3 regions of the Microbulbifer sp. Q7 genome follow, and region 3 is predicted to be linked to each of the others. Evidence: predicted binding sites of a transcription regulator. Region 3 holds the regulator's gene; each other region holds the start of a gene.
The links. Region 3 encodes LexA, which represses DNA repair genes until DNA is damaged. Its sites were predicted from a motif close to ACTGTNTNTANANACAGT; they were not measured.

Region 1 (4,167 bases), 640 kb from region 3:
TTAGTGCCTGCACGGGTTCTTTCAGTTCCACGCGCTCAAACTGCAGCTTGGTCAGTGCGATCAGCCTTTGCGGATCCAGCAGGGGCTGGGATATGTCTACCGTGACTTGCTGGCTGCCGCGGCTGCCGTAATCAAGCGTCCAGCACAGTCGCTGGCTGTACAACTGGCGGCGTTGCAGCTGCCGACACAGCTCCCGTACCAGGCGTCCGGCAGGAAACAGCAGCTGCTCACTGTTATCCAGTGGGCTTGGGAAAAATAATTCACTATCAAATTCTGCCGGCGGCTCGAAACTGGGTACCGGGTCCGGGCGGGTGCCATTCAGGCGGGCGAGGTAGTCGATAAAACTGCGCCCGAAGCGGCCACCTACTTCAGACAGGGGGATGGCCAGTAGCTGGCTGACGCGCTTGATCCCGCAGGCGTACAGCTTGGTAATGGCCTTGTGACTGCAGTCCAGGAATTTACTGGGGGCGAAGCTGATCCACTGCCGCCACTGCTGGGGGGTGGGCGCGCTTCGGGTTTCTGCCAGCCACTGACGATGCTCCGGTAGCTGGCTGAGCAGGTGTGCAGCAGAAGGACTGTGGCCCAACCCCATCCTGTGGCTGATGCGCATCTTGTGCAGTTCCTTGCCCAGTTGCTGTAACAGGGGGGCGAGGCCGCGGTGGGCCTTGAGACTGCCGCTGATTTCCAGATAGAGGCAGGCGAAATTGCTATCGGGCTGATTCTTTTCACTTTCGGCACTGCGTGGTGATACCACGGGAGTAAAGCTGTAGGCCCACTGGGCCAGGTGCTGCAGCAGTTGTTCCTCGCGCTCCCGGTCCCGGTCCAGCAGCTGCAGTTCCGTGCAGTAGGCGCAGGCGGTGGCGATGCTGAGCCCGGGCTCGATATTGTGCGTATAGGCGGCGTTATTGGCCTCAATAATCAGGCTGTTCTGGGTTACTGCCAGGGGGGCGTCGTCGCCGGCGCGATGGGCGCGCACCAGCGCTTCCAGGGGCAGCTTCGGGAGCTGAATGCAAAGCCAGAGCATGTTGGAGTCTCCGTCGGAGCCTGGTTAATTGGTAGATGCGCTGCGCTTATCTACCCTACGGCATTGTTACTGGTGGTTGTGCGTAGGGTGGATAAGCGCAGCGCATCCATCAGAGAGCGTACCGTCGATTCAGTGGAGCGGTTGGTCCTGCCGCACCAGGTCCGGGTTGCGCGCCAGGTGCAGGCGCTGGCCGGATTTACCGCTCAGCTGTTTGAACAAATGCAGTGCCAATTGCTCGCCGTCGCTCTTCAGTTGCAGGCGCAGGGCCGCGGGCGATGGGGTTTGTGCACAGGAGCCGGGGCGGAAGTGAAAGTGCAGGCAATCGCCATCGCGCGCCGCCAGCTGCAGGCGGCGAAGGTCTTTGTCTGCGTGGGTTTCCTTGCCCTGCCACTGGATCAGGGCGCCGCAGGCGCCGGACTGCAGGGACTGTTCCGCCGCCCATAACTGATCCCGCTGGCCCCTGGGGTGCAGGATCAGCAGTTTTTCCAGCTGCACACCGGCCTGCGCCAGTGCCGGGGCATAGGGAATGTGTGGTGGGTTGACCAGTATCACCATGCGCCCCTGGCGGGTGAGCTCTGCCAGGGTGGGGAGTATCAGGGACATCTCGCCAATACCGGCCTTGTCGACCAAAAGCTCTGTGGTGGCGGCGCGGGGCCAGCCGTGCCCGGCCAGCAGTGCATCCAGGCCGCGGTAGCCGGTGCTGATACCGGTGCGCGGGCGACGCTGGCCGCTGGCCAGTTGCCAGATGTCCGGGCGGGCAAGCAACTGCTGCAATGGCCGTGGCCGCTCTTGCCCTGGGGGGATAGATGGCTCGTTGCTGGCCTGCTGAGCTAACTGCTTGTTTTGCAAAAAGTTTTCGGCGCTGTTCACGATTGGCTCGCTCCACACGGGTGGTCTGACAGGGGTTGGCTGTATGTGCATACAGTATCTACTGGCAATTTATACAGTAGTCATCCAGTGTCGGCAAGCCCACATCGGGCCTGTACGCGCTGAATTCGACGGCAATCAGTGATACTTTTTTGCACAGGGCAAACCGGCTATGATTCGGCCTCTTTAAATGACCGCCAGAAATGAACAAGTGAGGGGAAAGGGTGAGCATCAAATCCGATAAGTGGATTCGTCGCATGGCTGAAAATGAGGGCATGATCGAGCCCTTCGAGCCGGGCCAGGTACGTCACGGTACATCGGGTGACCGCCTGATCTCCTACGGTACGTCGAGCTACGGCTACGACGTGCGATGTGCCAGCGAGTTCAAGATTTTCACCAATGTGCACTCCGCCACCGTGGATCCCAAGGCGTTTGATGAAGACAGCTTTGTGGATGTGGAGGGCGACTACTGTGTCATACCGCCCAACTCCTTCGCGCTGGCGCGCACCGTGGAGTACTTTCGCATTCCGCGCTCGGTACTGACCATCTGCCTGGGCAAGTCTACCTACGCCCGTTGCGGCATCATCGTCAACGTGACCCCGCTGGAGCCCGAGTGGGAAGGCCACGTGACCCTGGAATTCTCCAACACCACCAACCTGCCCGCGAAAATCTACGCGAATGAAGGTGTGGCACAGATGCTGTTCTTCGAATCCGATGAAATCTGCGATGTGTCCTACAAGGATCGCGGTGGCAAATACCAGGGGCAGCGCGGCGTCACCCTGCCGAAGACCTGATCTGACCACGAATGACAGACCTTCCTACCCAGACCGATGTACTGATCATCGGCGCCGGCGCCGCCGGCCTGATGTGTGCCTCGGTGGCGGGCAAGCGTGGCCGCAGCGTGCTGGTGCTGGACCACGCCAACAAGGTCGGTAAAAAAATCCTGATGTCCGGCGGCGGCCGCTGCAACTTCACCAACCTGTACACGGCGCCGGACAACTTCTACAGCGAAAACCCCCATTTCTGTAAATCCGCCCTGGCCCGCTATACCCAGTGGGACTTTATTGCGCTGGTAGAAAAGCACGGTATCCCCTACCACGAGAAAACTCTTGGTCAGTTATTCTGTGACAACAAGTCCCGGGATATTGTCGACCTGCTGCTGACGGAGTGTCGTGAGGCGAAAGCCCAGATTCGCACCCGCTGTGAAATTCAGCGCATCGAGCCTCTCGATGAAGCGCAAGCGAAAGGCTTTGAGGTGCACACCTCCCTCGGCAAGGTGGTGTGTGAATCCCTGGTGATCGCCACCGGCGGACTGTCGATCCCTACCATGGGTGCTACCGGTTTTGGCTACGATATTGCCAAGCAGTTCGGCCACAACATTATTCCCACCCGCGCGGCGCTGGTACCGTTTATCCTGAATAAGCGCGCGCTGGCGCGGCAGCAGGAATTGCCGGGTACCTCACTGGCGGTGAATACCAGCTGCGCCGAGGGCCACTTCCACGAGCAGATGCTGTTTACTCACAAGGGCCTGAGTGGCCCGGCGGTTCTGCAGATTTCCAGCCACTGGAAAGAGGGTATGCCGGTGACCTTCGATCTGGCGCCGGGGCTGGATCTCGCGGACTGGATCAGCGAACAGCGCGGCAAAAAGCAGGAGAGCTTTCTGCATACGGTGCTGACGGAGTTATGGAGTAAAAAACTGGTGCAGTTTTTCCTGCAGCGAAGTGGTCTGGAAAGCAAACCGCTCAAGCAGTACAGAGAGCAGGCTCTGAGGGAAGTGGGTGAAAAACTACAGACCTGGACGCTGACCCCGGAAGGTACCGAAGGTTACCGCACCGCGGAAGTTACCCTGGGAGGCGTGGATACCAACGAGGTGTCGTCGCGTAGTATGCAAAGCATGAAGCAGCCGGGGCTGTATTTTATCGGTGAGGTGCTGGATGTCACCGGCTGGCTTGGCGGATTTAATTTTCAATGGGCCTGGGCATCTGCCCATGCCGCCGGTGGGGAGGTTTGATCAATGGGTGATGTATTGCCATTCAAGCGCAAAACCCCTTGGGAAAAACACAAGGGCAGCAGTCTGTGCCGTGATGGGTTTCACAAGTGGGTGGTCGTCACCGAGCGCAAGTTTGATGTGAAGCAGGGGAAGCTGGTCACGGAGTACCGCTGCCAACGGTGTGGAAAAACCAAGACCGAGTTGCTGTAATTAAAATTACTGTAAATAAAAAGCCGGCAGGAATGCCGGCTTTTTATTATTGCGGTCTGAATTACTGCTTCGGCGC
Region 2 (4,167 bases), on a different contig from region 3:
TGGCCACGCCACCCATGGTTTCGATACCCAGGGTCAGCGGGGTAACGTCCAGCAGCAGTACGTCTTTCACGTCGCCGCCCAGTACCGCGCCCTGAATCGCCGCGCCCACGGCAACCGCTTCGTCCGGGTTCACGTCTTTCCGCGGCTCTTTGCCGAAGAACTCGGTCACCTTCGCCTGCACCAGCGGCATGCGAGTCTGACCGCCCACCAGAATCACTTCGTCGATGCCGGAAGCAGACAGGTCCGCGTCGGCCAGCGCGGTTTTTACCGGCTCCAGGGAGCGGGTGACCAGGTCTTCCACCAGGCTTTCCAGCTTGGCGCGGGTCAGTTTGACCACAAGATGCTTGGGACCGGTGGCGTCTGCGGTGATGTACGGCAGGTTCACTTCGGTCTGCTGGCTGGAAGACAGCTCGATCTTGGCTTTTTCCGCCGCTTCTTTCAGGCGCTGCATGGCCAGGGGATCGCCCTTCAGGTCGATGCCCTGTTCTTTCTTGAACTGCTCTGCCAGGTAGTCGATCAGGCGCAGGTCGAAGTCTTCACCACCGAGGAAGGTGTCACCGTTGGTGGACAGCACTTCAAACTGCTTCTCGCCATCGACGTCGGCGATTTCAATGATGGAGATATCGAAAGTACCACCACCCAGGTCGTAGACCGCGATGGTGCGGTCGCCGCCGGCTTTGTCCATGCCGTAGGCCAGCGCTGCCGCAGTCGGCTCGTTGATGATGCGCTTGACGTCCAGGCCGGCGATACGGCCGGCGTCTTTGGTGGCCTGACGCTGGGAGTCATTGAAGTAGGCCGGCACGGTGATTACCGCCGCGTCTACTTTCTCACCGAGGAAGTCTTCCGCGGTTTTCTTCATTTTCTTCAGTACTTCAGCAGAGATCTGCGGCGGAGCTTTCTTGTCGCCCTTCACCTCTACCCAGGCATCACCGTTTTCGGCTTCAACGATGGAGTAAGGCACCATCTTGATGTCTTTCTGTACCACGTCGTCCTTGAACTTGCGGCCGATCAGGCGCTTGACGGCGTACAGGGTGTTGGTGGGGTTGGTCACGGACTGGCGCTTGGCGGACTGGCCCACCAGCACTTCGTTGTCGTCGGTGAACGCAACGATGGAAGGGGTTGTGCGATCGCCTTCCGCGTTTTCAATTACGCGAGCCTTGTCGCCGTCCAGTACCGCCACACAGCTGTTGGTGGTACCCAGGTCGATGCCGATGATTTTTCCCATGGATCTGATTCCTCACTTTGCTGCGCGCCGGATTTCACCCTGGCTGCGCACATTTGTATTCGGTTGCTGCTTATATTGGTGCCGCCATTGGGTTTTCAAGGGCACCGCGAGCAGCGATTTAGAAATCCGCCTTACGGCGCCTTGCTGACAACGACCATCGCCGGGCGCACCAGGCGGCCGTTCAGGCGATAGCCTTTCTGGAACACGTCGAGCACCGTGTTCGGCTCCACATCCCCATTGGGCACCTGGGTCATGGCTTGGTGCAGTTCCGGATCAAAGGGCTCACCCGCCGGATTGACCACTTCCACACCGGCTTTCACCAGGGTGTCGATAAAGGACTTCTGGGTCAGCTCAATACCCTCGACCACCGCTTTTTGCGATTCATCGCTGATGTCGATGGTGGAGAGCGCACGCTCCAGGTTGTCCACAACCGGCAACAATTCCTTGATCAGCTTCTCCACACCAAACTTGTGCGCCTTTTCCACATCCTGCTGGGCGCGGCGGCGGGCATTCTGCACCTCAGCCTGGGCGCGCAGCACCATGTCTTTATGATCGGCGAGCTGCTGGTGCAGGGAGGCGATTTCCTCCTCCAGAGCAGCTTCTTTATCCGCATCCCGGTCAGCCGCCAGCTCTTCCGCCAGCGCCTCTTCGGCCGCGTGCTGTTCTTCCGCATCCGGGGTTTCCACCTCGGCGGCCTGTTCGCCGGTCTCAATCTGTTCGTCTTCGCTGCGCTCTTTGGCCACTGCTTTCTCCGTCTGTGTCCGTCGGTCTACTGCCAATTGGTCAAATCGTTGTAAAACTTGCCCGGGAACCTGTTCCGGCGCCGGGAATGCAAGGCTATATGGGGGCTGCGCCAGTCACTTCAAGAGGATGTGGCCACACGCAGGCGCAACACGGGGGCAAACGTCAGGGTAGTGTGGGGAGCGGACGCTTGCGATAGCTGATTCACGCACATTCAGCGCCCGCGATGATTGAAAGGGGGCGGCCATATACTGTATAAACAACCACTATTCGGATAGCCACGAAAATAATCTCATGTTGCTACACCTGTCTATCAGCCAATTCACCCTGGTCGACCAGTTGGAACTGGAATTCGGCCCCGGTACCAGCACCCTCACCGGCGAGACCGGCGCGGGCAAATCCATCACCCTGGATGCCCTCGGCCTCGCCCTGGGCGACCGTGGCAATGGCGAGCTGGTGCGGGCCGGTGCCAAGCGCGCAGACATTCACGCAACCTTCGATATCGCCCAGCACGCCGAGGCGCGCGCCTGGCTCGAGGAACAGGAAATGGATGCCGGGCGCGAGGTGATCCTGCGCCGCACCATCAGTGCCGATGGCCGCTCGCGGGCCTACATCAACGGCCAGCCGGTAACCCTGATGCAGCTGCGCACCCTCGGCGAGCAGTTGATCGATATCCACAGCCAGCACGAGCATCAGTCGCTGCTGAAGAAAGACACCCACCGGCGCCTGCTGGACGAATACGCCCACGCCGAAGCCCACAGCGCCGAAGTGCGTATTCACTACAAAACCTGGCAGGACCAGTACCGCCGCTACCGCAAACTGGCCGACAGCGCCGAGGAAACCCAAGCCCGCCGGGACCTGCTGGAATACCAACTGGAGGAACTCGAACAGCTCAACCTCCAGCCCAGCGAGCTGGAAGAGCTGGAAAGTGAGCAGCGCCAACTGGCCAATGCGGGCGATATCCTGAATGGCAGCTACCAGCTGGCCGCACTACTCAATGGCGGGGAAGGCGATATTGCCGAGCAGCTGCACCGCGCACTGCAACTGGTGGGCGCCATGCCGGAGCAGAGTGCGGCACTGGCAGAAGTGGCGCAGATGCTCGACAGCGCGCGCATCCAGATCGAAGAGGCCGGCAGCACCCTGTCGCGGCATATCGACCGCTTTGAGATCGACCCGGAACGCCTGGCCGAAGTGGAAGAGCGCCTCTCGGCGATTTATTCCATCGCGCGCAAACACCGGGTACAGCCTGCGCAGCTGCCCGAGCTGCAACAGCAGTGGCAGCAGGAGCTTGAGGAAATCGGCGCGCCGGATGCCCTCGACAAACTGGCTGCCGAGTGCGATGCACTGGAACAGGCATTCCGCACCAGCGCCGGCAAACTCAGCAAACTGCGTGCGGCCGCCGCCACCAGGCTCGCCGAGGCCGTCAATGCCCAGCTGGCCGACCTCGCCATGCCCCACGCCCGTGTGGAACTGGCACTGAGCCCGCTGGACAAACCCTCTGCCACCGGCCTCGAAGAAGTGGAAATCCTGATCGCCACCAACCCGGGCCAGCCGCCGCGCCCGCTCGGCAAGATTGCCTCCGGTGGCGAATTATCACGGGTCAGCCTGGCCATCCAGGTGATCACCGCGCAGACCTCGCGCACCCCCACGCTGGTGTTCGACGAGGTCGATGTGGGTATCGGCGGCGCCACCGGTGATGTGGTCGGCAAGCTGCTGCGCCAGCTGGGCGAGCGCGGGCAGGTCATCTGCGTGACCCACCTTGCACAGGTAGCGGCGCGCGCCCATCGACAATACCTGGTGGAAAAACACAGCGATGGTGACAATGCCTTTGTGGCACTGCGTGAGCTCAAGGATGAAGCGCGCTGCCGGGAGATCGCGCGCATGCTGGGGGGCGAGACCACGGCCCAGTCCCTGGCCCACGCGGAAGAAATGCTCGGCCGCAACTGACGCTCCTCAAAACCTGCCAGTCACAGATTTTCGGTCCGCAAACCCTGCGCGGGCCGAAATTGACCGCATGTGGCATAAAATTCACCTTATACTTCCGCGCCCCCGAACCATCCTCCTGCCGGGTGGGAATCCAACTACACTGACGGGCAAAGAACGCGGTCGCACCATGCAAACAACCATTTTCAATACTCCCATCGTTACACCTGTCCTGCGCCTGGTGGCGCGGCTGCTGCTGAAGCTGCACGGCTGGAAAA
Region 3 (4,167 bases):
TTGGCCGTCCATCGACGTACGCATCCATTATTTCCACGATCCAGGATCGCGGTTACGTGCGTCTGGAAAACCGTCGATTCTACGCGGAGAAAATGGGTGACATCGTCACTGATCGCCTCAGCGAGAGCTTTACCGACCTGATGGACTACGGATTTACCGCCAGCCTGGAGGAGTCCCTCGACTCGGTTGCAGAGGGCAAGCGGGGCTGGAAAGACCTGCTGAATGATTTCTATGCCGGTTTCAGCAAGCGTCTCGAAGTGGCGCAGGATAAAGAAGGCGGCATGCGCCGTAATTCGCCCACGGATACGGACATTGAGTGCAGCCAGTGCGGCCGCCATATGCAGATCCGCACCGGTTCAACCGGCGTCTTTCTGGGCTGCTCCGGCTATGCGTTGCCCCCCAAGGAGCGCTGCACCAACACCATGAACCTGGTGTCTGGTGAAGAAGCCGTTGACGCCGATAAAGATGAAGAGGCGGAAACACGCCAGCTGCGCGAGAAGCGCCGTTGTGGCAAGTGCGGCACGGCAATGGACAGTTATCTGGTGGATGAACAGCGCAAGCTGCACATCTGCGGTAATAACCCGGACTGCCCCGGCTTTGAAGTGGAAAAAGGCACTTTCAAGATCAAGGGCTATGACGGTCCGCTGATCGAGTGTGACAAGTGTGGGGCGGATATGCAGTTGAAGTCCGGCCGTTTCGGCAAGTACTTCGGCTGTACCAGCGAGACCTGCAAGAACACCCGCAAGCTACTGAAGAGCGGCCAGCCGGCACCGCCCAAAATGGATCCGGTACCCATGCCGGAGCTGCCCTGCGAAAAAGTGGACGATACCTACATTCTGCGTGACGGTGCCTCCGGTCTGTTTCTGGCGGCCAGCCAGTTCCCGAAAAACCGTGAGACACGCGCCCCGCTGGTGAAGGAACTGCTGCCACACAAGGACGAGATCGACCCGAAATACAGCTTCCTGTTTTCGGCGCCCACGGAAGACAACGAAGGCCGCGACACGGTGGTGCGGTTCAGCCGCAAGACTCAGGAGCAGTATGTCCAGAGCGAGGAAGAGGGTAAGGCCACCGGCTGGAAGGCCTTCTATCGCGATGGCAAATGGCAGGTAGACGCGCCGGCGAAGAAAGCACCCGCCAAGAAGAAAGCTGCGGCGAAAAAAGCACCGGCTAAAAAAGCGGCCGCTAAAAAGGCACCAGCCAAGAAAAAGGCCACCACTAAAAAATCCCCGGCCAAGTAATTGGCCGGTTACTCTGCTCAGCAGGTCGTTGTAAGAAACAGGGAGAAATAGGGAGTATGCAGGTTGAGTAATCCCTATACCGGTAGCGTTGCGTCAGCACTGCGCAAAGCCCAGCTGATCCTCCAGGCCCCCGTCCCGGGTGAGGCGGCAGACAGTCAGCAGGCGCTGCTGGAAAGTGCTTTGCAGGAAGCGGCGCTGATGCAGCTGTGGCGGGCCTACAAAGCATTTCTTGCGGAGCAGGGGCAGCAGCTCCAGCTGGGGTTCCGAGCCGGGGCCGAGCCGGATACTGCGCAGGCACTGGCGCAACTGGTGTCAGCGCGCGGTAAGTTCAGCGCCGAAGTCAATGAGCTGGTGAGCCTGTCGGAAAACCCGGAAAGCTGGTTTCAGGGCATGCAGGCCGCCTGGGAGGCCCTGTGGCGGCCGGCAGGTACGGAAGCGGCTCAGTCTGAAGGCGCCGCGGGCGTGCAGACCCTGATCCCTGTGCAGCAGCTTGACCGAGCAGCCCCTGAGCCCCTGAGCCGGGATCTGCTGATGAAGTGGCTGCGCGCGCTGAACGAGCTGGTAGTGCGCCAGCGGGCCCACGGGCAGGAGTGGTAAGCCCACCCGAGCTGGATTCGGGTCTGTCCTCTGATTAATCACCCCTCCCTGTGATACACTGCCAAAAATCGCGCCGGCTGGTGGCAGGCGCTTCCCGGGAAGATAAGTGGAGAGATGAATGTCTTCTGAGACCTACGAAATCATCGAGTTGTCCAATGGTGATGTGGCGCTGCGGCGTGCTGGTCACAAAGATGATCCGTTGGTGCGTATCCATTTTTCTGCCGAGAGCCTCGATTTTCTGCGTGAGCACAAAGTGACCATTGCGCGCGCCATGCTGGAGGCAGGTATCGAAGCGGTACAGGAAATCAATGCCCTGGAGCCAGAGCCTTTTGAAGAAGAGGACGTGGATTTGACCGAGCACACGATCCATTGATGCCGGTTGATTCGGACGCATAAAAAAACAGGGCCAAGGCCCTGTTTTTTTATGCGTCGGCGTTTGCCGTAGTGCGCTGCACGTTTATCAAACCGGGTTTTGCCGGATAACACCCACAGCCAACCCCTCAATGGCAAAGTTGCGATCACGCATGTCAACTTCAATTACATTGAAGTCTTCGTTCTCCGGCAACAGCTGAACCGTCGCCTGGTTACCGCGGCGCTTGAATCGTTTCACTGTCACTTCGTCCTCGATTCGCGCCACCACGATTTGGCCGTTGCGAATGTTGTCAGTCCGCTGCACCGCCAGCAGGTCGCCGTCGAGAATACCCGCATCCTTCATACTCATACCGTGCACCCGCAGTAGATAATCCGCCGGAGGGTGGAAAAACTCGGCGGGAATCTCACAATATTCCTCAATATTTTCCTCTGCCAGCACCGGGTTACCAGCGGCAACACGGCCGACAATGGGAAGGCCGGTGTGGTGGTCGGGGATACGGATACCACGGGAGGCGCCGGCGACCATCTCGATGGCACCCTTGCGCGCGAGCGCCTTCAGGTGTTCTTCCGCCGCATTGGGGGAGCGGAAGCCGAGTTCCTGGGCAATTTCCGCGCGGGTGGGGGGGTAACCGGTGTCGTCCAGGTACGTTTTGATCAGCGCAAGTACCTGGGCCTGGCGGGCAGTGAGGTTTGTCATGGGCAGTTCCTGTTATTCGAGATCTTCCATCCCGATTTCCCGGGGTCTGTATTTTTATACAGTTGCTGTGATTATATACAGATTTGCTGAAGCCGCAAACGCCGGGTGGATTGCGGGAACTGCTAGACTGTAAGCGGGTTTGGTGTATGGGGTTTGGTGTGTATCGCTGACATTGCCCATGCGCTTCGCCAGGCATACGGATAAGGAGCAGGCATATGCTGGATGCAAAAATGCCCGAAGCATGGCGAGTGCTGCGTATTCAGTCTGAACTCGTGGATGGCATCGAGCGGCTGATTACCCTCAAGGGTGCGGTGACCGTGTTCGGGAGTGCGCGGTTTCCCGAAGAAGCCGCAGAATATCAGGAGGGCCTACGCCTTGGGGAGTTGCTGGCCCGTGAAGGGGTGCCGGTGATAACCGGCGGTGGGCCGGGAATTATGGAGGCCTGCAATCGCGGTGCGTTTTGCCAGTCTGGGGAATCCATCGGGTTGAGCATCGAGTTGCCGCACGAACAACTGCCCAATGCCTATCTCGATATCAACCTGAATTTTCGCTATTTTTTTGTGCGTAAATTTATGTTCGTCAAACACGCGATGGGTTTTATTGCCATGCCCGGCGGCTATGGCACCCTGGATGAGTTATTTGAGGCACTTACGCTGGTGCAAACGCGCAAGGTCCGGCGCTTCCCCATTGTTCTGGTGGGGAAACAATATTGGGCAGGGCTGGTGGACTGGATGCGCAATACCGTGCTGACGCGCGGCTGTATTGATGCCGACGATCTGAGCCTGTTTACGCTGGTAGACACCGTCGATGAAGCGGCACAGATCATAATCGAGTTTATCCGCGAGTGTGACGGGGAAGCCCGTTAATCCATCGCCCATTTATCGGTATTTCAACGGCCCCTGTCTGCGGACACTATCTGCTGGGGGAGGCTGCAAGCCTGCGGCCGGTTTCGCGATCACCGGTTTCGAGATCAGAAGGAATCGTCGGTCCCTGGAAACGAGTCGCCCTCCAACCTGTCGATGGCGCTCTGCACCGGCGAAAGAATCGGGCTGCGGAACCCTGAGTCTTCTTCGTCCTGCATTTCTTCCGCGAGGATGCCGTAACCGGCATTGGCATTTTCCGGTTCCGCGGCGCCAATCACCGGCAGCCTTGGCCAGCTTTGAAAGTCGATTTCCCCCAGTGAACCGTCCAGGTACTGGATTTCGATGGTGCGGGACGGATGGTCTACGGCCACCACTTCGAACAAGTCCCCACTGTCGAAAT

Region 1: the regulator LexA is predicted to act here: its motif matches at 1,933-1,950, upstream of imuA (translesion DNA synthesis-associated protein ImuA).
Region 2: the regulator LexA is predicted to act here: its motif matches at 2,217-2,234, upstream of recN (DNA repair protein RecN).

Annotation. Positions count from the first base shown of each region.
Region 1 covers NZ_LROY01000002.1:231,870-236,036, forward strand. Annotated here, with positions in the region: gene AU182_RS06695 (DNA polymerase Y family protein) at 1-1,024, opposite strand, end outside; gene imuA (translesion DNA synthesis-associated protein ImuA) at 1,154-1,894, opposite strand; gene dcd (dCTP deaminase) at 2,116-2,685, shown strand; gene AU182_RS06710 (NAD(P)/FAD-dependent oxidoreductase) at 2,697-3,902, shown strand; gene AU182_RS06715 (hypothetical protein) at 3,906-4,091, shown strand; gene AU182_RS06720 (S46 family peptidase) at 4,153-4,167, opposite strand, start outside.
Region 2 covers NZ_LROY01000001.1:1,340,084-1,344,250, reverse strand. Annotated here, with positions in the region: gene dnaK (molecular chaperone DnaK) at 1-1,225, opposite strand, end outside; gene grpE (nucleotide exchange factor GrpE) at 1,357-1,968, opposite strand; gene recN (DNA repair protein RecN) at 2,261-3,913, shown strand; gene AU182_RS05460 (1-acyl-sn-glycerol-3-phosphate acyltransferase) at 4,080-4,167, shown strand, end outside.
Region 3 covers NZ_LROY01000002.1:871,952-876,118, forward strand. Annotated here, with positions in the region: gene topA (type I DNA topoisomerase) at 1-1,238, shown strand, start outside; gene AU182_RS09280 (DUF6586 family protein) at 1,302-1,835, shown strand; gene AU182_RS09285 (hypothetical protein) at 1,954-2,208, shown strand; gene lexA (transcriptional repressor LexA) at 2,296-2,904, opposite strand; gene AU182_RS09295 (TIGR00730 family Rossman fold protein) at 3,120-3,770, shown strand; gene AU182_RS09300 (DUF6763 family protein) at 3,875-4,167, opposite strand, start outside.